DNA from 2 places in the Enterobacter huaxiensis genome. Region 2 is predicted to be linked to the other one. Evidence: predicted binding sites of a transcription regulator. Region 2 holds the regulator's gene; the other holds the start of a gene.
What was found. Region 2 encodes PurR, which represses purine synthesis genes. Its sites were predicted from a motif close to CANGCAAACGTTTGCNTG; they were not measured.

Region 1 (14,858 bases), 1.5 Mb from region 2:
CCTGTTCTTTAACATCCAGTGAGAGAGACCGATGCATCCGATGCTGACCATCGCCGTGCGCGCAGCGCGCAAGGCGGGTAATGTAATTGCCAAACACTACGAAACCCCAGACTCCGTAGAAACCAGCCAGAAAGGCAGCAATGATTTCGTGACTAACGTCGATAAAGCCGCAGAAGCGATTATTATCGAAACAATCCGCAAATCTTACCCGCAGCACACCATCATCACCGAAGAAAGCGGTGAACATGAAGGTACCGATCAGGATGTTCAATGGGTTATCGATCCACTGGATGGCACCACCAACTTCATCAAACGCCTGCCACACTTCTCTGTGTCTATCGCAGTACGCATTAAAGGCCGTACTGAAGTCGCCGTTGTCTACGATCCAATGCGTAACGAGCTTTTCACCGCTACCCGCGGTCAGGGCGCACAGCTGAACGGCTATCGTCTGCGCTGCAGCAATGCACGCGATCTGGACGGCACCATTCTGGCGACCGGCTTCCCGTTCAAGGCGAAACAGCACGCGACTACCTATATGAATATCCTGGGCAAACTGTTTACCGAATGCGCAGATTTCCGTCGCACCGGTTCTGCTGCACTGGATCTGGCCTATGTTGCGACCGGCCGCGTTGACGGTTACTTCGAGCTGTCGCTGAAGCCGTGGGACTTTGCGGCGGGCGAGCTGATCGCACGTGAAGCAGGCGCAATTGTTTGCGACTTCACCGGCGGCCATAACTACATGACCACCGGCAACATCGTTGCAGGTAACCCACGCGTTGTTAAAGCCATGCTGGCAAACATGCGTGAAGAGCTGAGCGATGCGCTGAAGCGCTAATTCAGCATATTATGCCCGGTGGCGCTACGCTTACCGGGCATAAAAAATCCCTCAGATACGGCTAAAACGGCCTTAATCCCCTTCCCACCGGCACCGCGCTCATCCACATCGTCACCGCCGCCACCAGCAAAATCACTCCGCCCGCCAGCGCGAGCGTAGTCCACCCTACCTGTCGCCACAGCACCGGCGTTTTATTGCCGCTGAGTTTTCCCGCCAGCTGACGGAAGCTGTGAACCAGCAAAGCCAAAGACGAAATGGTGAGAGACGTTCCCGCTGCCATCGCCATCGCCGAGATCATTCCCCAGCCGAACACGCCGATTACCTTACTGAACAGCAGCACCATGATCGCCCCCGAACACGGACGCATGCCCATTGAGAGAACGATCGTCAGCCGCGCGCGCCAGTCATCGCCATTTTCCAGCTGTTCCTGCGTGGGCAGATGCTGATGCCCGCACCCGCAGTTCTCATCATGAACGTGATGCGGCGCGAAGGTTTTAAACTTCGGCTTTTGCAGCAGGGCGCGCAATTTTTTCAGCGCCCTCCAGGTGAGGATGATGCCCAGCACGCCCACCAGCGCATAGCTTCCCTTCTCAAGCCAGAAGCTGCTCATGTGCAGCTGACGGGCGGGAAGCTGTAACAGCGAAAGCACGACCACCACGAGCGCAATCGCCACGCCGCCCTGAAGCAGCGAGGAGGCCAGCGTCAGGCCAATGCTCGATCTCAACTTCGACGGATGGGTCGCAAGCCAGGTGGTGATGACAATTTTTCCGTGGCCCGGCCCCAGCGCGTGCAGCACGCCATAGATAAAGCTGAACGCCAGCAGGGAACCGCCCGCTTTGGCCGGGTTCTCCGCCACCGCCTTCAGCAGTCCGCTCATCTGCTGATTGACCTCACGCTGCCAGATGATGCTTTTCATCATGACCTGCGGCCAGGCCTGCCACAGCCAGAGCCCACCGACAACAGCGAGCAGGAGAAAGAGCGCCAGCGGCCAGAGATGAAGCCAGCGGCGCGGCTTTTGGTGCGAAGAGGCGATCACTGACATTTCAACGTTACCTCCTGCGCAAACTGTTTACCCAACTCCATGTCCTCCGGCGGCGCATCTTCTTTATCGAGTGAGATCGCAAAGTTAAGCGTTTCGTCGCTTGGCTTCGGCGTGTGAACGGCAAGTGAGCAGCTTTTTTGCAACGATGCGGGCAACTGCACGTCGCCGTCCTCGGCGTAGCTCATATCGACGTAGTAGGTGGGGTCGAAGGTGGAAAAGGTGTACGTCTGCCCTGCCAGCGGCTGAGGGTGCGCCAGCGGGAGAATAAACGTCAGCACCGCCTGATGTCCGTCGCGCGACATACCGTACTCGGTCGGACGATTGAGAAACTTCACCTTTTGTCCGTTATGCCAGAACTCGGTGAAGTAGTGCTGACCCAGCACGTTGGCCATCACCTCTGCCGCCAGCTTCTTCCAGATCTCGTCGCCGGGCTTCGCGTTTCCCGCATCATACAGCAGGTCTGCCGAGGTGATTTCATCCATCGTCCAGCGCATTTTCAGGCCGCTAAGCTGCGTGCCGTCCGTCACCAGCTCGGTTTTCAGGCTGATGAAGCTGTGAGGATGCGCGCTGGCGGAGAAAGTCAAAACCGCCAAAAATAACGCCATCGCGCTTTGTTTAACTATTTGCATCAATTCCTCACGTCAAAAATTCTGTGATGTTCGCCCGCAATCCTGAGTGAAAGGCCTGCCGGTGCGCTTTTCAGCGTCCATCCTTTAGCTATTCTTATCAAACATTCATACTGGATACCCGACAGATGATGACGACGCTTGAAATTCCATCTGTGCTTTCCAGTTCGCAGCGCCGCTGCCAGGTGCTTTTGATGCTTTACCTGCCCGATGCTGTCGTCAACGCACAGAGCATTATCGCTGCCAACGGCGTGGACGACGTCATTGTCCGGCAAGATATAGCCGAGACGCGCGATGAAATCCAGCGCTATCACCGGCTTGATATCGTGACGCACCCTGACGGCGGCTACCGAATTGAAGGCTCTGCCCTTAATCAACGCTTATGCCTGCTGCACTGGCTGCGCAGGTCGCTCCGGCTTTGCCCGCAGTTTGTTTCGCTCCAGTTTACCCCGGCGTTAAAAACCGCACTTAAACAGCACGGCATTGCCCGCCCGCTATATGACGATGCGAACCTTCGGGCGCTCATCAACTTCTGCTCGCGCAAGCTTCAGCGCCAGTTCGAATGCCGCGACGTCCAGTTTTTACAGATCTATTTGCAGTACTGTCTGATACAGCATCATCAGGGCAATACGCCGCACTTTTCCCCGGTTCAGCGCAGCTGGACGCAGTCGAGGGGGGAATATTTTACGGCCCAGGAGATCGTCCGTCACTGGAAACGACGCGTTCCGCAGGGTACGCACAGCGATGAACAGCTGTTTCTGGCGCTGCTTTTTATGATGCTGCGCACGCCCGATCCGGCGCTGGATAAACATCAGCAGGATCAGCGTCTGCGTCGGGCAATTGTGCGCATGGTCGCCCGCTTCCGGGCGCAAACGGGAATGAACTTTAGCGACGAACAGGGGCTGACCGATCAGCTTTATATCCACCTCGCTCAGGCGCTGGATCGTTCGCTGTTTGAAATCGGCATTGATAACAGCCTGCCGGAAGAGATCCACCGGCTTTATCCGCGGCTGCTGCGCACCACCAAAGACGCGCTTTTTGAGCTGGAGGCGGAATTTGGGCTGCGGTTCTCCGGGGAAGAGATGGCCCTGGTGGCGGTGATTTTTGGTGCCTGGCTGATGCAGGAAACCGACCTGCATGAGAAGCAGGTGGTGCTGCTGACGGGAGAAGATAAGGATTGTGAAGCGTTGATTGAACAGCAGCTGCGCGAACTGACGCTGCTGCCGCTTAATATTCGCTACCTCACGCTGCAGGCTTTTCAGAAAGAAGGGGCACCGCGCGAAGCGTCGCTGGTGATCACCCCCTACCCAACCGTCCTGCCGCTGTTCTCGCCGCCGCTGATCCACGCCGTTGAGGCGCTGAACGCGCAGCAGCAGGAACATATTCGCGTCATGCTGGAATCGTAGCTAGGCTCACGCGGCCACTTTAGGGCGAACGATCGTCGCCGGCAGCGCGACCAGGGCCATCACCCAGAACACGCCGTGGCCGAGGTGCTGGTACAGGAAGCCCGCAAAGACCGTCATGATCGCGATACTGCCGCCCATCGCCACCGCAGAATAGACCGCCTGCAGGCGAATAACGTCCCCGCCCTCGCGCGCAGAGATATAGCGCATCGCCGCCAGGTGGCAGACGGTGAAGGTGCCGCAGTGCAGGATCTGCGCCACAATCAGCCAGGGCAGCTCGGTGGTCCAGCCCATGATCCCCCAGCGCACCACGCCGCAGACGGCGGAAAGCAGCAGCAGGTCGCGCGCGCCAAAGCGGCGGAAGAGCTTTTTACTCAGCGCGAAGATGATGACTTCCGCAACCACTCCGAGCGACCACAGGTAGCCCACCGCGGAGGCAGAATATCCCGCCCCCTGCCAGTAAATAGCGCTGAAGCCATAGTAGGCAGCATGCGCCCCCTGAAGCAGGCAAACGCAGGCCAGGAAGCGCCAGCTCTGGGCAACCAGGCTTCGCCAGGCAGGCCAGCCCGCGCTCTCCTGCTGGCGGCTCTCCCCTTTCGGCATCACCGACGGGCGCAGTAACATGCCCAGCAGCATGGAGGCAATACCGACGCTCAGGAGGGCAAGGATCGCATGATAATCGTAGAGGCTGACCAGCTTACCGACCAGCGCGGAGCCGATCACAAAGGCAATCGATCCCCACAGGCGCACGCGGCCGTAGTCCATCGTGATCTGCTTTTGCCAGGTATTCGCGAGGGCATCCGTCAGCGGCACCAGCGGCGAGAAGAACAGGTTGAAGCCAACCATCACCACCATCAGCCAGGCAAACTGCTGGCTTACCCAGAAGCAGGCGACAAAGACCAGCGTGAGCAGCGCCAGAATACGCACGGCCCTAATCAGTAAGGAGGGATCGCTGACCCGCGGCGCAATCAGCAGGCTGCCCAGGAAACGCGCCACCAGGCCTGCGCCCAGCAGGACGCCGATGGTTTCTGGCGTAAGGCCAATCCCTTTGAGCCAGACGCTCCAGAAGGGCAGAAAAATACCGTAGCTAAAGAAATAGGTGAAATAGCTGAGCGCCAGCCAGCGCGTGGAATGCAAGACCATGAATCCCTCCCGAAATGGAGGCGATAGTCTGGCGTTAATCCCTGACTTTAGCAAGCCGTTAGCGTGCTATAAATTAACGATAAATTAACATGATGGACAGGCGGTCGGCGTATGGCGAGAGCGGGAAAATTGTATTACGTTTAAAGGACATCGCCTGATGAGGTCGTTTGCCATGAACAGCTTACGTTATTTTGATTTCGGCTCCTCACGTTCTTTCCTGCTTTTGATTGCCCGTATCGCCATCGTTGTTCTGTTTATTATTTTTGGTTATCCAAAACTGACGGGATTTAGCGGCACCGTACAGTACATGACGTCGCTTGGGGCACCTGCGCCGATGCTGGCAGCCATCATTGCGGTCGTGATGGAGGTCCCCGCTGCAATCCTGATTGTGCTGGGCTTTTTTACCCGCCCCATCGCGGTGCTCTTTATCTTCTATACCCTGGGAACGGCGGTGATTGGCCACCATTACTGGGATATGACCGGGGATGCGGTTGTGCCTAATATGATTAACTTCTACAAGAACGTCAGTATCGCCGGCGCGTTTATTTTGCTGGCGATTACCGGGCCGGGAGCCATCTCCCTTGACCGACGGTAAAGCATAAAAAAAGGCCGCAAGAGCGGCCTTTTTTATTTCTGCAGGGCAGAAGGATTATGCGTAAACCGGGAAGCGTGCGCAGATATCCAGAACTTTACCTTTAACGCGCTCGATAACCGCTTCGTCATTGATGTTGTCCAGAACGTCACACATCCAGCCCGCCAGCTCTTTCACTTCCGCTTCTTTGAAGCCGCGGCGAGTCACGGCCGGAGAACCGATACGGATACCGGAGGTCACGAACGGGCTCTTCGGATCGTTAGGCACGCTGTTTTTGTTCACGGTGATGTTGGCGCGGCCCAGGGCAGCGTCAGCTTCTTTACCGGTCAGGTTCTTATCAACCAGATCCAGCAGGAACAGGTGGTTTTCAGTACCACCAGACACCACTTTATAGCCGCGGCTCAGGAACACTTCCACCATCGCTTTAGCGTTCTTAGCAACCTGCTGCTGGTAAACTTTGAACTCTGGCTCCATCGCTTCTTTCAGCGCTACCGCTTTCGCGGCGATAACGTGCATCAGCGGGCCGCCCTGCGCGCTTGGGAACACGGCAGAGTTCAGTTTCTTATACAGATCTTCGTCACCGCCCTTCGCCAGGATCAGGCCACCGCGTGGACCCGCAAGGGTTTTATGGGTGGTGGTGGTCACAACGTGAGCGTGTGGAACCGGGTTCGGGTAAACGCCCGCAGCAATCAGGCCCGCAACGTGCGCCATATCAACGAACAGGTAAGCACCGATGCTGTCTGCGATTTCGCGCATTTTTGCCCAGTCAACCACGCCGGAGTAGGCGGAGAAGCCGCCGATGATCATTTTCGGCTTGTGCTCTTTGGCCTGCTTCGCCATGTCTTCGTAGTCAATTTTACCGGACTCATCAATACCGTAAGGGATGATGTTGTACAGTTTGCCGGAGAAGTTAACCGGGGAGCCGTGAGTCAGGTGGCCGCCCTGCGCCAGGTTCATACCCAGCACGGTATCGCCCGGCTGCAGCAGCGCGGTGTAAACCGCGAAGTTAGCCTGGGAGCCGGAGTGCGGCTGTACGTTAGCGTAGTCTGCGCCAAACAGCTCTTTGGCACGGTCAATCGCCAGCTGCTCAACGATATCAACATACTCGCAGCCGCCGTAGTAGCGCTTGCCCGGGTAACCTTCAGCATATTTGTTGGTCAGCTGAGAACCCTGCGCCTGCATGACGCGCGGGCTGGTGTAGTTCTCGGAGGCGATCAGTTCGATGTGCTCTTCCTGACGTACTTTTTCCTGCTCCATAGCCTGCCACAGTTCGGCATCATAATCGGCAATGTTCATTTCACGCTTTAACATCCGCATCTCCTGACTCAGCTAACAAGTAAATTTTGGCCTGAAAAGGCAGTCCTGTTGGACGACGGGCAACAGTATAACTGAATAGTTGTGTGATAACAGGTCTTGACAAACGATTTTACGCAAACGTTTTCCTTGGCGCCACGCAAGGGTTTGAGCGATAAAGCCCTCGCCGTTTTCAACGGATTTCTTTTCAGGTTTGTGATGCACATATTTCATGATGCAAAGAACCATTTACATTGCAGGGGTATTTTTATAAGATGCATTTAAAATACATCATTAAAGTAACATTTGAAGGAAGCTGCTATGTTAGACGCTCAAACCATCGCTACCGTTAAATCGACTATTCCCCTGCTGGTTGAAACCGGCCCTAAGCTGACCGCCCATTTTTACGATCGCATGTTTACGCACAATCCGGAGCTCAAGGAGATTTTCAACATGAGCAACCAGCGTAACGGCGATCAGCGTGAAGCCCTGTTTAATGCCATTGCGGCCTACGCCAGTAATCTTGAAAACCTGGCGGCCCTGCTGCCTGCGGTAGAAAAAATCGCGCAGAAACATACCAGCTTCCAGATCCAGCCTGAGCAGTACAACATCGTGGGCAGCCACCTGCTGGCGACGCTTGACGAAATGTTCAGCCCGGGCCAGGAGGTGCTGGATGCCTGGGGCAAGGCATACGGCGTGCTGGCGAACGTATTTATTAACCGTGAAGCGCAGATCTACAGCGAAAACGCCAGCAAGAGCGGCGGCTGGGAGGGCACCCGCGCGTTCCGCATCGTTGAGAAAACCCCGCGTAGCGCGCTGATCACCAGCTTCGAATTTGAGCCGGTTGACGGCAAGCCGGTGGCGGATTACCAGCCGGGCCAGTATCTGGGCGTATGGCTGAAGCCAGAAGGTTTCCCACATCAGGAGATTCGCCAGTACTCGCTCACCCGTACGCCAAACGGTAAAGGCTACCGCATTGCGGTGAAACGTGAAGACGGCGGTCAGGTTTCTACCTGGCTGCACAACGACGCCAGCGTGGGCGATGTGGTTCACCTGGCAGCGCCAGCGGGCGATTTCTTTATGGCCGTTGAAGCCAATACCCCGGTGACGCTGATCTCTGCAGGAGTAGGTCAAACGCCGATGCTCGCCATGCTGGATACGCTGGCAAGATCCAGCCACGGCGCGCAGGTCAACTGGTTCCACGCCGCGGAGAACGGCGACGTGCACGCGTTTGCGGATGAAGTGAGCGCGCTGGCGGCAGGCCTGCCGCACTTTACCGCCCACACCTGGTATCGCCTGCCGACGGACGCTGACCGCGCTGCAGCACGTTTCGACAGCGAAGGTCTGATGAATTTAAGCCAGATGGAAGGAGCGTTTAGCGCGCCGAATATGCAGTTTTACGTCTGCGGGCCGGTGGCGTTTATGCAGTATGCCGCGAAGCAGCTGGTTGAGCTGGGCGTGAATAAAGACAACATTCATTATGAGTGCTTCGGGCCGCATAAGGTGCTGTAACGCAAAAAGCCCCTCGTTCGAGGGGCTTTTTTTTGCCGGATGGCGGCTGCGCCTTACCCGGCCTTCAACACCGTTGGCAATGTTAGATTGCCGCGTCGTCTTCTTCACCGGTACGGATACGGATCACGCGGGCTACGTCGAAGACGAAGATTTTGCCGTCGCCAATCTTACCCGTCTGCGCCGTGCGGATAATGGTATCGACACAGGTATCCACGATATCGTCGCTGACCACGATTTCAATTTTCACTTTCGGCAGAAAGTCGACCATGTACTCTGCGCCACGATAAAGCTCGGTGTGGCCCTTCTGACGACCAAAACCTTTCACTTCCGTTACTGTCATCCCGGTGATGCCGACTTCCGCCAGCGCTTCACGCACATCATCCAGTTTGAAAGGTTTAATAATCGCATCAATCTTTTTCATGGTGGGTCCTTAAACTCTTGCCTGTAAGCTGCCTCGTAATCGATTGCTCACAGTACCATACGGCACTACTCTTTAAAATCGTTTGCTTCCAGCTCGTGGCGCGACAGCAGCTTGTAGAACTCGGTACGGTTGCGCCCGGCCATTCGCGCCGCGTGGGTCACGTTGCCTTTGGTTATCTGCAGCAGCTTGCGCAGATAGTTAAGCTCAAACTGATTACGCGCTTCGGCAAACGTAGGTAGGGCAGTGTTTTCCCCTTCCAGCGCCTGCTCCACCAGCGCGTCGCTGATCACCGGCGACGACGTCAGCGCAACGCACTGCTCAATCACGTTAACCAGCTGGCGCACGTTGCCCGGCCAGCCTGCGGTCATCAGCCGCTTCATCGCATCGGTGGAGAACGCGCGAACGAAGGGCTTGTGGCGATCGGCGGACTGGCGCAACAGGTGGTTCGCCAGCAGGGGAATGTCTTCCGCCCGCTCGGCCAGCGCCGGGATCTTCAGGTTCACCACGTTCAGGCGATAGTAGAGATCTTCGCGGAATTCGTTGCGCGCCATCACTTTGGGTAAATCCCGGTGGGTGGCGGAGATAATGCGCACGTTAATATCGATATCGCGGTTGCTGCCAAGCGGGCGAACCTTGCGCTCCTGCAGCACGCGCAGCAGCTTAACCTGCAGCGGCGCAGGCATATCGCCAATCTCGTCGAGGAACAGCGTGCCGCCCTCCGCCGCCTGGAACAGCCCTTCACGGCTGCTCACCGCCCCGGTAAAGGCGCCGCGCGCGTGACCAAACAGCTCAGACTCGAGCAGTTGCTCCGGCAGAGCGCCGCAGTTAATGGCGATAAAGGCATTTTTAGCGCGCGGGCTGGCGTTGTGGATCGCCTGCGCGAGGATCTCTTTCCCCGTTCCGCTCTGGCCGTTAATCAGCACGCTGACGTCAGATTGCGCCACCATCCGCGCCTGTTCGAGCAGGCGCAGCATGATGGGGCTGCGCGTGACAATGGACTCTCGCCAGGCTTCATCGTTCGAGGGCGCGGCATGCTCGAGGGCGCTGTCGATGGCCTTGTAGAGCGCGTCTTTGTCCACCGGCTTGGTCAGGAAGCTAAAGACGCCCTGCTGCGTCGCGGCAACCGCATCCGGGATCGAGCCGTGTGCCGTCAGGATGATCACCGGCATGCCTGGCTGCTGCTTCTGGATCTCAGTGAATAGCTGCATGCCGTCCATTTCGTCCATCCGCAGGTCGCTGATCACCAGGTCGATCTTCTCGCGGCTGAGCACCTTCAGCCCCTCCTGCCCGCTTTCGGCGGTGACAACGCTGTAGCCTTCACTGACCAGGCGCATCCCCAGCAGCTTTAACAGCCCGGGATCGTCATCGACCAGTAACAGATGGGCAGGTTTACGGCTCGTCATGCTTCACATCCTCTTGTTTCTGCGTGTCGCTGTCCGGCACCGCAGATGAGCTACCGGGCTGATATTTACGCGACGAAAGCTGTCGTTCGATATCGGTCAGGTTTTCAAGCTTGCGCGTGGTGGTATCAAGCTGGGTGCGCAGCGAGTCCTGCTGCTGGCGCAGCGTATCCAGCTCGCCATCCGTTGACTGTTGAAGCCTGCTGTAACGCGAACGCTCTTCAGATAATTGCAGCTGCAGCGTCTGGCCGTCCCGCCAGAGTTGATAAACCGGACGCACCTGCGTGGGAATATTCATCACGAACGTATCGAGACGGGTAATATTAGCGCGACGTTCAACGGGGGTAATTTTGGCATCCGCCAGCACGATCCCGCGCTTGAACGCATCCTGCCAGGTATTGTCCGCCAGCATCGCCGCTTGCGCACGGGCTTCAACCGGCGCCAGACGCTGGGCACAGTCAATGCCACGCAGCCAGAACAGCGGATTGGATTCGACGTCGTGTCCCGACAGATGCCAGATATCCTCACAGCGGGTGGACAGGAAATCGGCCAGCTGATTTTCTGGCCATTTATCCTCTTGTTTATCGCTAATCGCGCTCTGCGGAGGATGGGAAACACATCCCGCCAGAAGTAAACCAGGCAGGCTCAGGCGTAACGTTTTGCTGGAAAACACCGCGCGTATGGCGCGGAAAAAGACGTGTGACATACTCACCAGACATAGATTCATTTCATTGATTTTTCCGGCTCAAGAGGCAGTTCGATACGAAAACACACATCTGAACGTTCGTCCGTGGCGATGTTGAGTTCACCGTGCATGCGTCGTATGCAGTCGCGGGCAATACTGAGCCCCAGACCACTTCCTTTTACCGCACCTTTTCGCTGATGACTTCCCTGGAAAAAGGGCTCGAAAATCATCGTTTTTTCATCATCCGGGATCGGGGTGCCGGTATTAGCAACCTCAATAAACACCCGCGGCCCCTGCAAATAGCTTCTGATATAAATGTTACCGGATTCAGTACCATAGTGCACCGCATTGGAATAAAGATTATCCAGTACGCTCATTAACAGCATGGGCTCAGCAAGGCAGGCAGGCTCGTTGAGATCCACATGGGTATGCATCATTTTAGCTCGTGCTGGCAGGCTGTGGGCGGAGATCACCATATCCACGAGGGGTTCGATCTCCACGTTTTCCAGCTCCACCGCGCCGTCCGCCAGCTTGCGGTTGTAGTCCAGCAGCTGCTCAATCAGCTTTTGCAAATTGCGGCTGCTGGCGTCCAGAATATCAACAATCTCTTTTTGCTCAGAGGTCAGCGGCCCCGCCACCTCGTCGGCCAGCAGCTCCGTGCCTTCGCGCATGCTGGCAAGCGGCGTTTTAAGCTCATGTGAAATATGGCGTAAGAACTGATGGCGCTGTGTTTCCAGCCACGCCAGACGCTCTGAAAGCCAGATGATACGCTGGCCTACCGAACGCAGCTCGCGCGGACCTTTGAAAACAACCGTATCCCCAAGGGACTTTCCCTCCCCCAGGCGGTTAATCATCCGCTGGATGCCTTTTACCGGGCCGATAATCATACGGGTAAAGAGCAGCACCAGCCCGAGGCTGACCAGGAATAGCACCAGCGCCTGCCAGCCAAAGAACTGGCCGCGCTCGGCAATCTCCTGCTGGAGCTGCTGTCCGCGAGAGAAGATCACCGTGCGCGTCGACTGAACCATTTCCGTATTGGCATTCGCAAAGGCTTCCAGGCGTGCGGCAGCGGCGGCGTCCGGACCGCTGTTTTTACACTGCAGCTGCGCCAGATCGTTCAAATCCTGACGCAGCGCCTGGTAGAGTTTGTCATCCGGCAGAACGCCTGCATGCGCATCCAGCATTTCGCTGTAGCGTTTACGCTGATTTTGATAGACCTTCTCAAGCGTGCGGTCATCCAGCACGCAATACTGGCGATAGCTGCGCTCCATCTCCAGCGCGGCGTTGGTCATCGCTTCGCTGCGCCTGGCGTCGATGAGCGTGGTGCGGTTCGTTAACGCTGCCTGCGCGCTCAGTGCATTCAGGCTTTGCCAGGCCTGCCACGCCAGAACCAGCAGGGGCAGCAGAATCAGCAGAAACGCCATCATAACGAGCTGACGCAGGGAGCGGGGGAAAGCGGGCCAGCGTTTCAACACATGACTCTCTAAATGTGGGTTTGGTGAGAGCGTAACTGAGTCTGCCCTGCAGATACAACAAAGCCGGGTAAAAACCCGGCTTTGTTGTGAAATGAGGCGGTGCCTTACTCGACGTTTCGCCCTGGCCTGATAAAGCATCGCTATGATCAGTAGTTGGACGGCAGGCACCTTTTTGTGCGTCATTCGAAGTTTATGTAGCGCGTCCCGAAGGGGCTGACATAAGAGGGTGAATGAGCCACTGGTTAATATTATGCAACAGCCGTGCCAGAATGCAAAACAAATTATTAACACATTGAAATATATGATTTTTAGCCATTTAACCTGTTAATTATCTGCTGAATGATTTCCAGGCTAAGTGTCGCTATTAAGCAACACCTTAACGGGAACCTGTCCTGTTATATATAAATCAATGGGTTAAATGTCTCCATTTAGAGACAGTCGTATACCCTCTTTGTCGCAGTTTTGCGACACGCATAAAAAAGCCCGGTGGCGCTTACGCTTACCGGGCCTACAGGGTTAGGGTGCTAAAACTTAACCCAGCTGTTTACGCGCGTTGCGGAAGATACGCATCCACGGGCTGTCCTCGCCCCAGTTTTCCGGGTGCCATGAGTTGCTCACGGTGCGGAACACGCGTTCCGGGTGCGGCATCATGATGGTCGCACGGCCGCTTTCGCTGGTCACCGCCGTGATACCGTTGGCCGAGCCGTTCGGGTTTGCCGGGTAGGTTTCTGTCACCTTGCCAAAGTTATCGACAAAGCGCAGCGCCACCAGGCCTTTGCTCTCCAGCTGAGCCAGATGCGCAGCATCACGCACTTCTACCTGACCTTCGCCGTGGGAAACGGCGATTGGCATCTGTGAACCGACCATTCCCTGCAGCAGCAGAGACGGGCTTTGGGTCACTTCCACCAGGCTGAAGCGCGCTTCGAAGCGGTCAGACTGATTGCGCACGAAGCGCGGCCAGGCTTCGCTGCCGGGGATCAGCTCGCGCAGGTTAGACATCATCTGACAGCCGTTACACACGCCCAGCGCCAGCGTCTGCGGACGGTGGAAGAAGGTTTCGAACTCGTCGCGCACGCGGCTGTTGAACAGGATGGACTTCGCCCAGCCCTCGCCCGCGCCCAGCACGTCGCCGTAGGAGAAGCCGCCGCACGCCACCAGCGCCTGGAAATCTTCCAGACCGGTACGCCCGGCCAGCAGGTCGCTCATGTGGACGTCGATAGCGTCAAAGCCCGCGCGGTGGAAGGCAGCCGCCATCTCAACGTGGGAGTTAACGCCCTGCTCGCGCAGCACCGCCACCTTCGGACGCGCGCCGGTCGCAATGTACGGCGCAGCGATATCGTCGCTGATGTCGAAGGAGAGCTTCACGTTCAGGCCAGGATCGTTGTCGTTGGCCTTCGCGTTATGCTCCTGATCGGCGCATTCCGGGTTGTCACGCAGGCGCTGCATCTGCCAGGTGGTTTCCGCCCACCACATGCGCAGCGTGGTGCGGCTTTCGCTAAACACCGCGTGGCCGTCTGCTTCAATGACGAAGCGGTCGCCCTGAACGGCTTTACCCAGATAGTGCACGCAGTCTGCCAGGCCGTGCTTCGCCAGGAGGGCTTCCACCGCGTTGCGATCTTCGGCGCGTACCTGAATGACGGCACCCAGCTCTTCGTTAAACAGCGCAGCCAGACGGTCATCGCCAAGGGTAGCAATGTTCGCTTCCACGCCGCAGTGGCCGGTGAAGGCCATCTCTGCCAGCGTCACCAGCAGGCCGCCGTCGGAACGGTCGTGGTAGGCCAGCAGCTTACGCTGCGCCACCAGCGCCTGGATGGCATCGTAGAAGCCTTTCAGCTGGGCAACGTCGCGCACGTCGGCCGGCTTGTCGCCGAGCTGGCGGTAAACCTGCGCCAGCGCGGTGGCGCCCAGCGCGTTGTGGCCTTTACCCAGGTCAATCAGCAGCAGGGCATTATCTGCGGTCGAAAGCTGCGGCGTAACGGTGTGACGCACATCTTCCACGCGGGCAAATGCGGTGATCACCAGCGACAGCGGAGAGGTCATCTCGCGCTGCTCGCTGCCTTCCTGCCAGCGGGTTTTCATCGACATAGAGTCTTTACCCACCGGAATGGTCAGGCCGAGGGCTGGACACAGCTCCTCGCCCACCGCTTTCACGGCTTCATACAGGCCAGCATCTTCGCCAGGGTGACCGGCTGCGGCCATCCAGTTTGCGGAAAGCTTGATACGCTTGATGTCGCCAATCTGCGTCGCGGCGATGTTGGTCAGCGCTTCACCCACTGCCAGACGGGCAGAGGCGGCGAAGTCTAGCAGCGCCACCGGGGTGCGTTCGCCCAGCGCCATCGCTTCGCCGTAGTAGCTGTCGAGGCTGGCGGTGGTCACGGCGCAGTTAGCCACCGGGATCTGCCACGGGCCGACCATCTGGTCGCGCGATACC
Region 2 (14,858 bases):
GGGCAGATCTTTTGTCGTAAGCGGTTTTTGCCCGCGCGCGTCGATAAAAACGTCGAAGCGGTAGGTCTTGTCTTTGGTGGTGATGACGGTTCGATCGCTGCCAATATCCAGACCATAGTCATCGCCGAGCGCCGCCACGCTAATGATGCCCGCCTCGCGCAGCGCCAGTAACCTGCGGATAGACTGCGGCGGAATGGCGGCATAGTTATCGATGAAGACGCGCTCCAGCCCCGCTTTGAATCGCTCTCTGTCGCGTTCATTGAGGGCAGGGACAATTTCGGCAACCACCTCATGGAGCCGCAGCACGGTATAGCGCCAGGCCACCGTGCGGCGTTCACGTTTGTTCCGCTCGACCTCCTTCAGGTTCTCTTCAGCCCACGTAAACGGACCGCGCTGCTTACGCTCCTCAAACCACGCGTCGCGGATGCTGTCCGCATCCAGGGTGTGCAGCGATACAGACTTGCACCACGCCGGGTCGGCGAGCGTTAGCTCGTTAACCATGAGCGCAAAGACCCTGTCGAGCAGGCCGTCGGCGCCTTTGGCTATTTCGCTTTCCACCACAGATTCTGTCAGGACCGAAAGCGGTTCGTAAGGTATCGGGCAGTAAAAATCGGCTTCCGGCAGAATGCCCGTTCGGGACATCAGCATTATGCGTAATGCCTCGCTGCCTTTATCCAGGATGAACCTGCCGTCAACAAAGTCCCCATGCTGCATAACTACCGCCATGGCGGCGTCAAGCCCGCTTAATGATGTCCCCATGATCCCAACCTGGCAGGCAGGAATACGCGCGTCCATCAGCCCGGACCAGGGGCTCGGGAAGTAGGTGCGCGTTGCCTCTTCTGCATCCGGCCAGACGTGACCGGTGGCGACAACGGCAAGATCAAATCTTTCAGGGTGCTTATGACCGTTAACCGAAAGCGTTACGCCGTTTTCGGCGGCGTCGATATCGGTGACTTCCGCGGATTCGTGGACGTTGACGTCAAACCCCCGTTTTCTGGCTTCGTTGACAACCCTCAGAAAGCTGTCGCGGAAATATTCGCCCAGCAGCAGCCTCGGCAAAAACTGCCGTTCATGCAGGCTGGCCTTATCCACCTTAAAGCGCGCCAGATGGGCGTCGCTCTGGCCTTTCAGCCAGTCGAGGTAGGTCATAAAAATAGGGGGGATTTCAATGCTGGCAATGTTGGCCAGCATCAGACGAGAGTTATCGTCATCGCTGTAGGGCATGCCCACGCCGGCGTCTTCTGCCTGTTCAAATACAGAGACGGCGAGAGGGGTTTTGTTTTTAAGAAGAGAATAAAAGGTGTAAATCCCTGTAGGGCCGGAGCCGATAATCGCGATCTTCTTCATCGACAGTCTTCCTGCGTTATTTTTCCCATGAGAAAAGCGTAGCAGGTGAAGCGATAAGAAATCAGGATATTGAGATTATTCAGGATACTGAGAGAGGATTTGCACCATTTCAGGACTGAAATGGTGCGTCCGAGTGGACTCGAACCACCGACCCCCACCATGTCAAGGTGGTGCTCTAACCAACTGAGCTACGGACGCAGAATGGTGCGTTCAATTGGACTCGAACCAACGACCCCCACCATGTCAAGGTGGTGCTCTAACCAACTGAGCTATGAACGCAACGTGTTGTCGGTGACAACGGGGACGAATATTAGCGGCACAGCCTCAATGAGGCAAGAGGGAAAATGCATTTTTCTCTCTGATTTCACGCGATTGCTTCATTACCGCGCAAAGTGAAGAGAAAGTAGCCGCCAGCCGGCGGCTACTGCCGGGTTAACGTGAGGCGCGCTGCAAAATGACCGTTGACGGCTGACGCTGCAGGAAGCGCATTCGCAGCATCATCATGATGGCCGCAGAGGTCAGACCGATGATAAAGCCCATCCAGAAGCCGGCAGGTCCCATACGGTCAACCACGAGGTCGGTGAGCGCCAGCACGTAGCCGGTCGGCAGGCCCAGCACCCAGTAGGCAATAAACGTAATAAAGAAGATCGAGCGCGTATCTTTATAACCGCGCAGCACGCCGCTGCCGATCACCTGAATGGAGTCTGAGATCTGGTATACCGCAGCGAGCAGCATCAGGTGTGATGCCAGGATCACCACCTCAGGGTTATCGTTATACAGCAGGGCGATTTGTTCACGCAGCGCAACGGTAAATAGCGCCGTACAGGCGGCCATGCAAACGCCGACGCCCAGCCCGGTACGCGCCGCGGTTTGAGCATCCAGCGTCGATCCTTGCCCCAGGCGGAAGCCGACGCGAATGGTGACCGCCGCCGCCAGCGACATCGGCAGCACGAACATCAGCGAGCTGAAGTTCAGCGCAATCTGGTGGCCCGCGACGTCAATAATGCCCAGCGGGGAGACCAGCAGAGCGACAACCGCAAACAGCGTCACTTCGAAGAACAGCGCCAGCGCAATCGGCAATCCTAGCTGCACCAGACGTTTCATGATGCTCCAGTCCGGGGTGCTGAACCTGTTTTCATTACGAATATCGCGCATGGAGCGGGCACGCTTCACGAAGGTGATCATGCTAAAGAACATCACCCAGTACACCGCCGCCGTTGCGACGCCGCAGCCCACGCCGCCCAGCTCCGGCATGCCAAAGTGGCCGTAAATGAAGATGTAGTTCACCGGAATATTCACCAGCAGGCCGATAAAGCCCATCACCATTCCCGGTTTGGTTTTTGCCAGACCTTCACACTGGTTACGGGCAACCTGGAAAAAGAGATAGCCCGGTGCGCCCCAGAGCAGCGCGCGCAGGTAGCCTACGGCTTTATCGGCTAAAGCCGGGTCGATGTTATGCATGGCGCGGATGATATGCCCGGCGTTCCAGAGCACGACCATAATCAGCACGGATACAAAGCCAGCCAGCCAGAAGCCCTGGCGAACCTGATGAGCAATACGCTCGCGTCGTCCCGAACCGTTTAGCTGAGCAATTACCGGCGTGAGTGCCAGCAGCAGGCCATGACCAAAAAGAATGGCCGGCAGCCAGATCGAGGTGCCTATTGCAACGGCAGCCATATCGGTGGCGCTGTAGCCACCCGCCATTACCGTATCCACAAATCCCATTGCGGTCTGGGCCACTTGCGCGATGATCACCGGTATTGCCAGTGCCAATAACTGACGCGCTTCAATTATGTACTTCTGCACGTGAACACCTTTTGTATTGTTGTTATATGAGAGACTAAAAAAGCCGCCGAAACGGGCAGCAAGAAGAAAATGCAGGGGGATAGCCAGCTATTGTAGCGGGGTTTATCTAATTATCTAGTGAAAAAATCGCCAGAAAATGCGCGCCGCTGGCAACCTGTTTTTCCAACTGTTATTGTGGTGAGATTAAACGGTGTCACCACCGTCCGGAAAAAACAGGAGTTGTAAGCATGTTTACTGGCATTGTGCAGGGCACCGCCAAAGTGGTGTCTATTGATGAAAAACCCAATTTCCGTACTCACGTGGTTGAGCTGCCGGAATATATGCTCGACGGCATTGAAACTGGCGCTTCAATTGCGCATAACGGCTGCTGCCTGACGGTAACCGAGATTAACGGTAACCAGATTAGCTTTGATTTAATGAAAGAGACCCTGCGTATCACCAACCTCGGCGAGCTGGCCGTGGGCGATACCGTCAACGTTGAGCGCGCGGCGAAGTTTAGCGACGAAATTGGCGGCCATCTGATGTCGGGCCATATCATGACCACTGCCGAGGTGGCGAAAATCGTGACCTCCGAAAATAACCGTCAAATCTGGTTTAAAGTTCAGGATCCGGCATTAATGAAATACATCCTTTATAAAGGATTCATTGGCATTGATGGAATAAGCCTGACGGTTGGCGAGGTCACACCAACGCGTTTCTGCGTGCATTTAATTCCCGAGACGCTGCAGCGCACGACGCTGGGTGCGAAAAAGCTGGGGAATCGCGTAAATATTGAAATCGACCCGCAAACTCAGGCGGTTGTGGATACGGTAGAACGCGTGCTGGCGGCAAAAGAGGCCGCAATAATTAACGCTGCCGAAGAACAATAAAAAATAACCCCGGCTATCCGGGGTTATTTTTTAGCGGGGGACCCGCAGGCCGTGTTCAATACCGCGGCTAAAGACCACCTGCCACAGCTGAATATCACGCGCGCGGAAAGCACCCGCGCAGGCATTCAGGTAATAGCTGAACATCCGTTTGAACCGTTCGGAATAGTTGTCCGCAATCTCGGGCCATGCCTCCAGAAAACGTGCATGCCAGGCCATCAGCGTGGTGTCGTAGTCCGCGCCGAAGTTGTGCCAGTCCTCAACAATAAAGTGCGGTTCGCTGGCGTTGGCAATCTGGCGTACGGATGGCAAACAGCCGTTCGGGAAGATGTATTTATTGATCCACGGATCGACGTTATTGTCGGTCAGCTTAGAGCCGATGGTGTGCAATAAGAAAATGCCGTCAGGTTTTAAATTGCGATCCGCGACGGTGAAGTAGGTTGCATAATTTTTCGGCCCGACGTGCTCGAACATCCCAACGGAAACAATGCGGTCGAACTGCTCGTTCAGATCGCGATAATCCTGAAGGCGAATATCAACGTCCAGATCCTGGCAGCGTTCCTGCGCCATTTTTCGCTGTTCAGCCGAAATCGTCACGCCCACCACGCTTACGCCGTAATGCTTCGCCATAAAATAGGCCAGCCCGCCCCAGCCGCATCCGATATCCAGCACGCGCATGCCGGGCTGTAGCTGCAGTTTTTCGCAAATCAGACGCAGCTTGGCCTGCTGCGCTTCTTCAAGCGTAGAAGCCTCTTTCCAGTAAGCGCAGGAATATTGCATCAGCGGGTCAAGCATGCGGCTGAACAGATCGTTTCCCAGGTCGTAGTGCTCTTTACCCACGATCCATGCCCGTTTTTTGCTTTGCAGGTTGAATAAGCGGGCAGAGGCGATACGCAGGGTATCTTTGAAATGACGCGGGAGCTGCTTTTCCAGACCGGCGCGCAGGACGCTAGTGAAGAACATATCCAGCCGTTCGCACTCCCACCAGCCGTCCATATAGCTTTCGCCCAGGCCTAACGATCCCTCCTGCAACACACGTTTAAAAAAGTCAGGATGTTTAATCTGGGGATCTGAAGGCGAAGATCCATTGATAGTGATGCCTGCACGACCTAACAGCTCATTGACGATCCGGGACCAGTTATCGTCCGGAACGCTAACTTCTTCTATACACGATGAACTCATAGCTTCCCCATCACCTTGCTGTGATCAGAACCTTCAAACAGCGTAGACGCTATTTAGGGTTTGTGAGAAATCTCACGGTAAATGTCCGCGAGGCTAATATCCGACGTAGAACAGAGGAAGGGAGATAACCCTTGCCGAAAAGCCTTCCATGGTAAAACGGGAGCACTCCGGCTCCCGTTAACACTTAATATTTATCGTATTTAATCGAACCAAATTCAGTATAGGCCTCAAAATTTGGTGATTCAATAGAAAATTCTTAGCAACCTAATCACTGGAATGTAACATAATTTCCGGCGCGACTATGCGTGTGACGCTTCTGCCCGCGCGCGGTCATTCTCCTCGCGCTGCGCGGAAGACTGCATGCAATAGCCGATGGCCGCCAGCGCAACGGTAACCAGCATCACGCTGGTGGTGGTCAGCAGCGGGGTGGCAATCAGCGCAGAGACCACGAGGCTTGCCAGGAAGCACAGGCCAAGCTGCAGGGTATTCTGCAGCGCCGCAGCGCGGCCGGTCGCCTGCGGGAACGGACGTAGCGCCTGAGCGACCACGATAGGGTAAATCGCACCGTTAGCAATCGCCATCACGCAGAATGGAATCAAAATTTCTACCAGACCGGCCCCTGGAATAAACCCAACCGCCCAGGTCCCGATCACGCTGAGCGCGTACAGCACCAGCAGCCATGGCAGCATCTGCTGGCCTTCCCATTTTTGCAGCGCCGCACGGCAGCCGTAGCCGCCCACCAGAAACGCGATGGTCTGCGGGACGTAGCTCAGGCCGATAGCCGCAGGGCTGTAGCCCATATCGTGCAGGATGAACGGTGAACCGGTCAGCCAGGCGAAGAAGCTCGCAGAGCACGCGGCGTAGATCAGCACGTTACCGCGATAGGCTTTGGCCTGCAGTAAGGACGTAAAGGTGATCGGCTTCGCGTCAGGATGCGCCGCTTTTTTATGCGCAGGCTTAAGAAAGAACGCAGGCAGCATCAGCACAAGGGTGATAGCGAACAGCGTCGCGAAGATCGCCTGCCAGTCGAAATGCGCGAGGATCCAGCTGCCCAGCAGCGGAGCAAGGGCGGGTGAAAGGCCGACCAGCGGCATAATGGTGGCGAAAATACGGTTTGTGCGGGAGGCCGGATAGTAATCGGTCACCAGCGCCTGCCAGGTCACGGCGGCGGCACAGACGCCGACAGCCTGAATGAAGCGCAACACCAGCAGCCAGGTGGCATCCCGAACCCACAGCATGCCCAGACAGCCGACGGCAAAAATAGCCAGACCGAGGAGGAGCACCGGTTTACGACCAAAGCGGTCAGAGAGCGGTCCCCAGAGCAGCTGCGCGATGGCGAAGCCCGCGAGGAACAGGCTCAGGCTGGCGCTGATGGCGGCGGCAGGGGTTTGCAAATCTTCCTGCATTGCGGCGAACGCGGGCAGATACATATCGGTCGCTAAAAAGCCCAGCACGCTTAGGCCGCCGAGCCAGACTAAAAATCCTTTCCTGGGTTGCATTATTTTATTCTCCTGAGGAGGCAGGTGTACGTTGGCCGAGAGTGTAGGGAGTGCAAAGCGGCTTGTGAAACGCTAATATTTGGTAAGTGCATTCAAATTTTTTGCAGGCAGAAAATGTGGTCAGATTATTCTCTTGAAGTTGTGGACGCCGTTGCGCGTAACGGCAGTTTTACCGGCGCCGCGCAGGAGCTGCACCGCGTCCCGTCGGCCATCAGCTACACCGTGCGTCAGCTGGAGGAGTGGCTGGCGGTTCCGCTCTTTGAACGGCGTCATCGCGACGTCGAGTTAACGCCTGCCGGGGCCTGGTTTTTGAAAGAAGGGCGGTCTGTTATCAAAAAAATGCAGATCACCCGCGAGCAGTGTCAGCAGATCGCTAACGGCTGGCGAGGGCATCTCTCCATCGCTGTAGATAACATTGTTAAGCCTGAGCGCACCCGGCAAATGATTGTTGATTTCTATCGCCATTTCTCAGACGTTGAGCTGCGCGTCTCCCAGGAGGTGTTCAACGGCGTCTGGGACGCGCTGGCAGACGGCAGGGCGGAGATGGCCATCGGCGCGACGCAGGCGATCCCCGTGGGCGGACGTTACGCGTTTCGCGATATGGGCATGCTGAGCTGGAAATGCGTTGTCGCAAGCGATCACCCGCTGGCGGCCATGGAAGGGCCGCTCAGCGACGACACGTTGCGCAACTGGCCGTCGCTGGTGCTGGAAGATACGTCGCGTTCGCTGCCCAAGCGCATTACCTGGCTGCTGGACAACCAGCGCCGCGTCGTGGCGCCTGACTGGGAATCCTCGGCTACGTGCCTTTCTGCGGGGCTATGCGTCGCGATGGTGCCGGTTCACTTTGCGCGACCGCGCATTGACGCCGGAGAGTGGGTTGCCCTGACGCTGGAAAATCCGTTCCCGGATGCGGCCTGCTGTCTGACCTGGCAGCAAAATGACGTTTCGCCGGCCATGGCCTGGCTTCTGGACTACCTGGGTGACAGTGAAACGTTGAACAGGGAGTGGTTACGGGAGCCAGATAAACTGGCCCCGTAAAGCCATTAACGACGGTAGTCGCGGAAAGGACCGTCCGCGACGGAACGGCGCTCGATGAGGCGCGGGTGGACTTCAATGGACTGAGACTCTTCGCGCTTGCTGACGATCCTGTCCATCAGCATATTAAACGCCGTTTCACCCAGGGAGTCCTTCGGCTGGTGAATGGTGGTCAGCGCCGGGGTGAAGTAGCGCGCGTTGCGCACGTTGTCATACCCGATAACGGAGATGTCCTGCGGCACGCGCAGACCCAGTTCGTCCGCCGCACAGAGTGCGCCCATCGCCATGATGTCGCCGCCGCAGAATACCGCGGTAGGGCGGTGCTGTTGGGAGACGATCTGCTGCATAGCGCGGTAGCCGGATTCCGGTTCAAAGTCACCCTGAACAATCCAGTTTTCCGGCACGTTGATCAGCGCTTCTTCCATCGCCTTCATAAAGCCGGCCAGACGGCCAGCGCCGGTGTTGCGCTCCAGCGGGCCGGGAATGACGCCTATCTCGCGGTGACCGCGCTCTATCAGATACCGGCCCGCCATATAGCCGCCTTCAAAGGCGTTATCAATGACGGAATCGGTAAAGTCGGCCCGCGCTTCGCCCCAGTCCATCACCACCATCGGGATGTGACGGTACTCTTCCAGCATAGAGAGAACCGACTCCGGGTATTCAGAGCACATGACCAGCAGGCCGTCGACGCGCTTTTGCGCCATCATCGACAGGTAGGCGCGCTGCTTTTCCTGGCTGTTCCAGGCGTTGCCCAGAATCAGGGTGTAACCCTTCTGGAAGCAGTTTTTCTCGACGGCTTCGATGATCTCGGCAAAATAGGCCGCTTCGCTGCTGGTGGCCAGCAGGCCAATCGACTTGGTGTGATTAACTTTCAGGCTTCGCGCAACCGCACTCGGTGAGTAGTGCAGCTCTTTGATCGCGGCCCAGACCGCATTGCGCGTCTCTTCTGCAACAAAGCGGGTTTTGTTAATAACGTGTGATACGGTTGTAGTGGAAACGTTTGCGCGTTTTGCTACGTCTTTTATTGTTGCCATGAAATGTCACTCCAGACCATATCCTAAACTCCTGAAAAACTTGAAGGTAAACGTTTGCCTTCTCTCACCCTTATCACGCAATCTTGAGTTGCGACACGCCGGGAAAACGACACAGGACGTCAGGAGGGGGTCAATGGCCGGTACGCTAATAAATTTAGCGTGGAATTTTGTCCTATCTTGATGAAAAGGGGAAGAGCAAAAGTGGATATCAGTTTAAATCCAGGAAGATTTTTGACGTAAACTGTGTAAAAATGAGCAAGCTCACTTTTCGTAGGGTGATTAAAAGGAGAATAATTGATGAATACCGATCTTAAGTTTTCGCTGACCACCACCATCATCGTGCTGGCTCTGATTGTTGCCGCGGGTCTGACGGCTGTTCTGCACTGATTCAAACGGGGGGAGAGTATTTTCCCTCCGATTTTCCCCGATTGTTACTCCTCCGGCAAAAATCTTTTGCCAAAATGTTAACTTCTCATTTTTTGTGATTGATGTCATGCTTTTGGCTTCTTTGTTCTGTGTCGAGAAATGACACGGCATCCGGAGTTAACCCATGAAAATCAATTTTCCTCTGCTGGCCCTGGCGATTGGCGCTTTTGGGATTGGCACTACTGAATTCTCCCCAATGGGGCTTTTACCCGTCATCGCCAAAGGCGTGGACGTCTCTATTCCGGCTGCCGGTATGCTGATTAGCGCCTACGCGGTTGGCGTGATGGTTGGCGCGCCGTTGATGACGCTGCTGCTCTCGCACCGCGCGCGCCGCAACGCCCTGATTTTCCTGATGGCTATTTTTACGCTAGGCAACGTGCTTTCAGCCCTCGCTCCGGATTACACCACGCTGATGCTCTCCCGTATTCTGACCAGCCTTAACCACGGCGCTTTCTTCGGTCTGGGCTCGGTGGTTGCGGCAAGCGTGGTGCCGAAGCACAAGCAGGCCAGCGCGGTTGCCACCATGTTTATGGGGCTGACCATCGCCAACATTGGCGGTGTGCCTGCTGCAACCTGGCTGGGTGAAGCGATCGGCTGGCGTATGTCCTTCCTCGCGACCGCGGCGCTGGGCATTGTCGCGATGGTGGCACTGTTCTTCTCCCTGCCAAAAGGCAGCGCAGGCGAACGCCCTGACGTGCGTAAAGAGCTGTCGGTGCTGGTGCGCCCGCAGGTGCTCTCCGCACTGCTGACCACCGTTCTCGGCGCAGGGGCGATGTTTACGCTCTACACCTATATTTCCCCGGTGCTGCACGATATTACTCACGCGACGCCGATCTTTATTACCGCGATGCTGGTGCTCATTGGCGTGGGCTTCTCCATCGGCAACTATCTGGGCGGCAAGCTGGCCGACCGTTCGGTGAGCGGAACGCTGAAAGGCTTTTTAACCCTGCTGATCGTCATCATGATTGCCATTCCGTGGCTGGCGCGTAACGAATTCGGTGCGGCCATCGCGATGGTTGTTTGGGGGGCGGCTACCTTTGCCGTCGTACCACCGCTGCAGATGCGTGTGATGCGCGTGGCCCACGAGGCGCCAGGGCTTTCGTCTTCCGTAAACATCGGAGCATTCAACCTTGGCAATGCGCTGGGCGCAGCAGCGGGCGGAGCGGTAATTTCGGCTGGTCTGGGATACAGCTTTGTGCCGGTGATGGGGGCAATCATTGCCGCGCTCGGTTTGCTGCTGGTGCTGATGTCAGGTCGTAAGCAGCCAGAAACGGTATGCACAGCGGAATAAATAAAAACGCAGAAGGGCGAACCCTTCTGCGTGTCTCTTATGCGGCGAAGTTCTTCGCCACAAACTCCCAGTTAGCCAGCGCCCAGAAGTGCTCCAGATAGTTAGGTCGCGCGTTGCGGTAGTCGATGTAGTAGGCGTGTTCCCACACGTCCACGGTCATCAGCGGCGTTGCGCGAGTGGTCAGCGGCGTACCCGCGTTAGACGTTGATACGATAGCCAGTTTGCCATCTTCCTCTTTGACCAGCCATGTCCAGCCGGAACCGAAGTTTTTGATTGCTGCGTCAGTAAATCTCGCTTTGAAATCAGCGAAGCTGCCAAACGCCGCGTTGATGGCGGCAGCTAGCTCACCGATCGGTTCTCCGCCTGCATTCGGTGCCAGGCAGTGCCAGTAGAAGGTGTGGTTCCAGACCTGAGCGGCGTTATTGAAGATGCCACCGTCTGAGCTGCGCACGATCTCTTCCAGCGTTTTGCCTTCAAAATCGGTGCCTTTGATCAAATTATTCAGGTTGGTGACGTAGGTCTGGTGATGTTTGCCGTAATGGTACTCCAGGGTTTCTGCAGAAATATGGGGTGCCAGGGCGTCTTTTGCATACGGTAGTGCAGGTAATTCGAACGACATTGCTTCTCTCCTTATTATAGTTACGCTGCCAATAACCCTACAGACAGCAAGGACAGAATAGCAAATTGAAAGGGTATGCAAAAGAGGAACTTACCCTGCCGCGGGTGCGGCAGGGCAGGGATTAACGAATGGTTTTCGGCGTCATGACCCGACGCGCGCCGACATAGTGGCGCACCCAGTAATCTTCGCTGAGAGATGTTATCTGGATATCCTGGCCGCTGCGCGGCGACTGGATAAACTTCCCGTTGCCCACGTAGACGCCGACATGGTCAGCCGTACCGCGGCCCTGCGTGCGGAAGAAGACCAGGTCGCCGTTCTCGAGTTCGCCGCGATTAACCGGCGCCGCATCGCGCAGGTGATACATTTCGTTAGCGGTACGCGGAATGCGGAATTTGACTAAGTCTTTATAGGCGTAATAGACCAGCCCGCTGCAGTCGAAACCGGTACGCGGGGAGGTGCCTCCCCAGTGATACGGTTTGCCGATTTGCCCCATTAACTTATTCATCGCCGTTTTTTGCGCTTTCTGTACGCGAACCTTATGCACTTCCGCTATTTTCGTGACTTTCGTGCATTTCGCTTTATGGCCTTTGCGCGCAGTGCATTTTTCGGTAACGAGATTAGCGGCGGTTTGGGAGGCTTTGGTTTTGGTAGAATGCGCGGTGCGGGAAGATTTTGTTTTTGTTTTGCTGGAGGCGGTCTGTTTGGTCTTTGAGGTGGTTTTCTTTTTTTCCGTCTTGCTGGTGGTTTTTTTCTTACGTTCTGTGGTTTTCGCCAGATGCGTTTTTTGTACGGCAGAATGCCGCGCCTGTTCAGAGGCGTTCGCCGCCGGCGTGAATGAGAGTGTTGTAAACAGTAAAGCACAGAGCGTGATCGAGATTTTAGTTATCCGCGCCACTGGGCAGTCCCCTGATAAGTGCAGGTCTTCAATAATACCCGCGTATGATTTACAAAGCCCGTCGATTCTAATCTATAAAAACCCTGGAAGTTAATAGCATTTTTCAATCTAAAAACGTGTTTCGTTAGCAAGTGCAAAAAAATTCATCATTCTGTAGCACAATTGTTCACTCCCTAAGCAAAACCTTATAGGGAATAGGGTTAAGCTATATTTACAATGCAACTTATGGTGCCAAACGTTAGAATATATAGACGTGACAAAAATGTTATTTTCCGATATCTGTCTGAACCGCTACAATGTCAGACGAATGCCGTAACAGAAGTTAAAGGAAGCAAGACATGAGCACCACAATTGAAAAAATCCAGCACCAGATTGCTGAAAACCCGATTCTCCTGTACATGAAAGGTTCTCCGAAGCTGCCGAGCTGCGGTTTCTCCGCGCAAGCGGTTCAGGCGCTGTCTGCCTGTGGTGAGCGTTTTGCTTACGTTGATATCCTGCAAAACCCGGACATCCGCGCTGAGCTGCCAAAATACGCGAACTGGCCGACCTTCCCACAGCTGTGGGTCGACGGTGAACTGGTTGGCGGTTGCGACATCCTGATCGAAATGTATCAGCGTGGCGAACTGCAGCAGCTGATCAAAGAGACGGCTGCCAAATACAAAACTGAAGAGCCAGACGCAGAGTAAGTTCTCTGTGGATATGAAAAAGCGACCTTATGAGGTCGCTTTTTTTTGGCCGGATTAACAGGCCTACAGTTCTGGCGCCGCGTCCTCGCCCATCGGCAGCGGCCAGCCGCCCAGGCGTTTCCAGCGATTAACAATCTCACAGAACAGCTCTGCCGTGCGCTCGGTATCGTAGAGCGCAGAATGCGCCTGCGTGCCGTCAAAGGCAATCCCCGCTGTGATACAGGCTTTGGATAAGACCGTTTGCCCCAGCGCCAGGCCACTCAGCGCCGCGGTGTCGAAGGTCACAAACGGATGGAACGGGTTACGTTTCAGCGATGCGCGCTCCGCTGCGGCCATCGTGAAGCTGTGATCGAAGGTGGCGTTGTGGGCCACCATAATGGCGCGGCTGCAGTCGCTCTCTTTCATGCCCTTACGCACCATTTTGAAAATGGCGTGAAGCGCCTCGTATTCGCTGACGGCGCCGCGCAGCGGGTTCTTCGGATCGATGCCGTTAAACGCCAGGGCTTCTGGCTGCAGGTTTGCGCCTTCAAAGGGTTCAACGTGGAAATGCAGCGTGGTGTCCGGGATAAGCCAGCCCTGTTCGTCCATCTTCAGCGTGATGGCGGCAATCTCAAGCAGCGCATCGGTTTTAGCGTTAAATCCGGCTGTTTCTACATCAATAACAACGGGATAAAAACCACGAAAACGGTCGCACAGACCGGTAAATTGAGCGTTATCGGACATCAGGGTCTCTTACAAGGGGAAAAAAGCAGTGCGCATTATGGCAAATTTTGAGAGGGGAAGTAAAACTACGGGCGCATATTGCGCCCTGCGGGATCAGTTGCCCAGGCCGCGACCGGCATCTTTGGCTTCGATCAGCTCGATTTTGTAACCGTCGGGATCTTCAACAAAGGCAATCACCGTGGTGCCGCCTTTTACCGGACCAGCTTCGCGGGTCACGTTACCGCCGTTGCTGCGGATACGTTCGCAGGCTTCAGCTGCGTTATCCACTTCCAGCGCGATATGGCCGTACGCGGTTCCCAGCTCGTAGCTTTCTACGCCCCAGTTATAGGTCAGCTCAATGACCGCTTCATCAGATTCCGGGCCGTAACCGACGAACGCCAGGGAATATTTATATTCCGGGTTTTCGCTGGTGCGCAGCAGCGTCATACCCAGAACGTTAGTGTAGAAATCGACAGAACGCTGCAGGTCGCCAACGCGCAGCATGGTGTGAAGTAGGCGCATAATTTCCTCATTAACCAATGGAATGGATGATCTTTTTGAACAGAAACGATGTTTTAGTATAGCGGCGAAGTATCGCCGCTATCAATGCACAAAGGGGGATTACAGAGAAGGATAGTCGGTGTAGCCTTCTGCGCCGCCGCCATAGAAGCTTTCAGGGCGCTGCGGGTTCAGCTCGGCTTTCTTCTGCAGACGCGCAACGAGGTCCGGGTTAGCGATGTAATCGCGACCGAAGGCGACCGCGTCGATCAGGCCTTTACCGATCAGATCTTCCGCTTTCTCCGGCGTGTAGGCGCCCGCGCCGATGATCGCGCCGTGGAAGCGCTCGCGCACTTTCTGACGGAAGGATTCGGTGTAAGGCTGGCCGCCGGCCCAGTCCGGCTCGGACATGTGCAGATAGGCGATACCGCGTTTCGCCAGCTCTTCGATCAGATACAGAGCATCGGCTTCTTCGTTCGGGCCGTTGTCGACGTTCTGGAAAGAACCGATCGGAGAGACGCGAATACCAATACGGTCTGCGCTCCACTCTTTACATACTGCATCCACCACTTCCAGCACCAGACGCGCGCGGTTTTCAACGCTGCCGCCGTACTGGTCGGTACGATGGTTGGAGGACGGTGACAGGAACTGGTGCAGCAGGTAACCGTGCGCAGAGTGCAGCTCTACCATGTCAAAACCGGCTTCACGGGCGTTGGCAACGGCCTGACGGAAATCGTTGACGATGCCCGGGATCTCGTCCAGCTCCAGCGCGCGCGGCATGGAGGTATCAACGCGAATAGCCTGGCCGTTCTCGTCACGCAGAGAGGTGCGGGTGTTCGCGCTCAGGGCAGAGGCGGAGACCGGCGCCTGGCCGCCAGGCTGAATGCTGCTGTGAGAAATACGGCCGGTATGCCACAGCTGCACCGCAATGCGGCCATCTTCAGCGTGCACGCCAGCGGTGATTTTCTTCCA

Region 1: the regulator PurR is predicted to act here: its motif matches at 7,069-7,086, upstream of glyA (serine hydroxymethyltransferase).

Annotation. Positions count from the first base shown of each region.
Region 1 is NZ_CP043342.1:1,248,947-1,263,804, reverse strand. It holds gene suhB (inositol-1-monophosphatase) at 32-835, shown strand; gene D5067_RS06150 (nickel/cobalt transporter) at 897-1,877, opposite strand; gene D5067_RS06145 (DUF1007 family protein) at 1,868-2,506, opposite strand; gene csiE (stationary phase inducible protein CsiE) at 2,632-3,909, shown strand; gene D5067_RS06135 (3-phenylpropionate MFS transporter) at 3,916-5,049, opposite strand; gene D5067_RS06130 (DoxX family protein) at 5,222-5,644, shown strand; gene glyA (serine hydroxymethyltransferase) at 5,699-6,952, opposite strand; gene hmpA (NO-inducible flavohemoprotein) at 7,256-8,446, shown strand; gene glnB (nitrogen regulatory protein P-II) at 8,529-8,867, opposite strand; gene glrR (two-component system response regulator GlrR) at 8,933-10,270, opposite strand; gene qseG (two-component system QseEF-associated lipoprotein QseG) at 10,257-10,994, opposite strand; gene qseE (two component system sensor histidine kinase QseE/GlrK) at 10,991-12,424, opposite strand; gene purL (phosphoribosylformylglycinamidine synthase) at 12,959-14,858, opposite strand, start outside.
Region 2 is NZ_CP043342.1:2,746,036-2,760,893, reverse strand. It holds gene D5067_RS13180 (FAD-NAD(P)-binding protein) at 1-1,347, opposite strand, end outside; tRNA gene D5067_RS13175 (tRNA-Val) at 1,469-1,545, opposite strand; tRNA gene D5067_RS13170 (tRNA-Val) at 1,550-1,626, opposite strand; gene mdtK (MdtK family multidrug efflux MATE transporter) at 1,780-3,153, opposite strand; gene D5067_RS13160 (riboflavin synthase subunit alpha) at 3,381-4,022, shown strand; gene cfa (cyclopropane fatty acyl phospholipid synthase) at 4,053-5,201, opposite strand; gene punC (purine nucleoside transporter PunC) at 5,501-6,700, opposite strand; gene punR (DNA-binding transcriptional activator PunR) at 6,815-7,738, shown strand; gene purR (HTH-type transcriptional repressor PurR) at 7,744-8,769, opposite strand; gene cydH (cytochrome bd-I oxidase subunit CydH) at 9,067-9,156, shown strand; gene D5067_RS13130 (MFS transporter) at 9,320-10,486, shown strand; gene sodB (superoxide dismutase [Fe]) at 10,524-11,105, opposite strand; gene D5067_RS13120 (C40 family peptidase) at 11,227-12,000, opposite strand; gene grxD (monothiol glutaredoxin 4) at 12,339-12,686, shown strand; gene rnt (ribonuclease T) at 12,750-13,409, opposite strand; gene gloA (lactoylglutathione lyase) at 13,503-13,910, opposite strand; gene D5067_RS13100 (alkene reductase) at 14,010-14,858, opposite strand, start outside.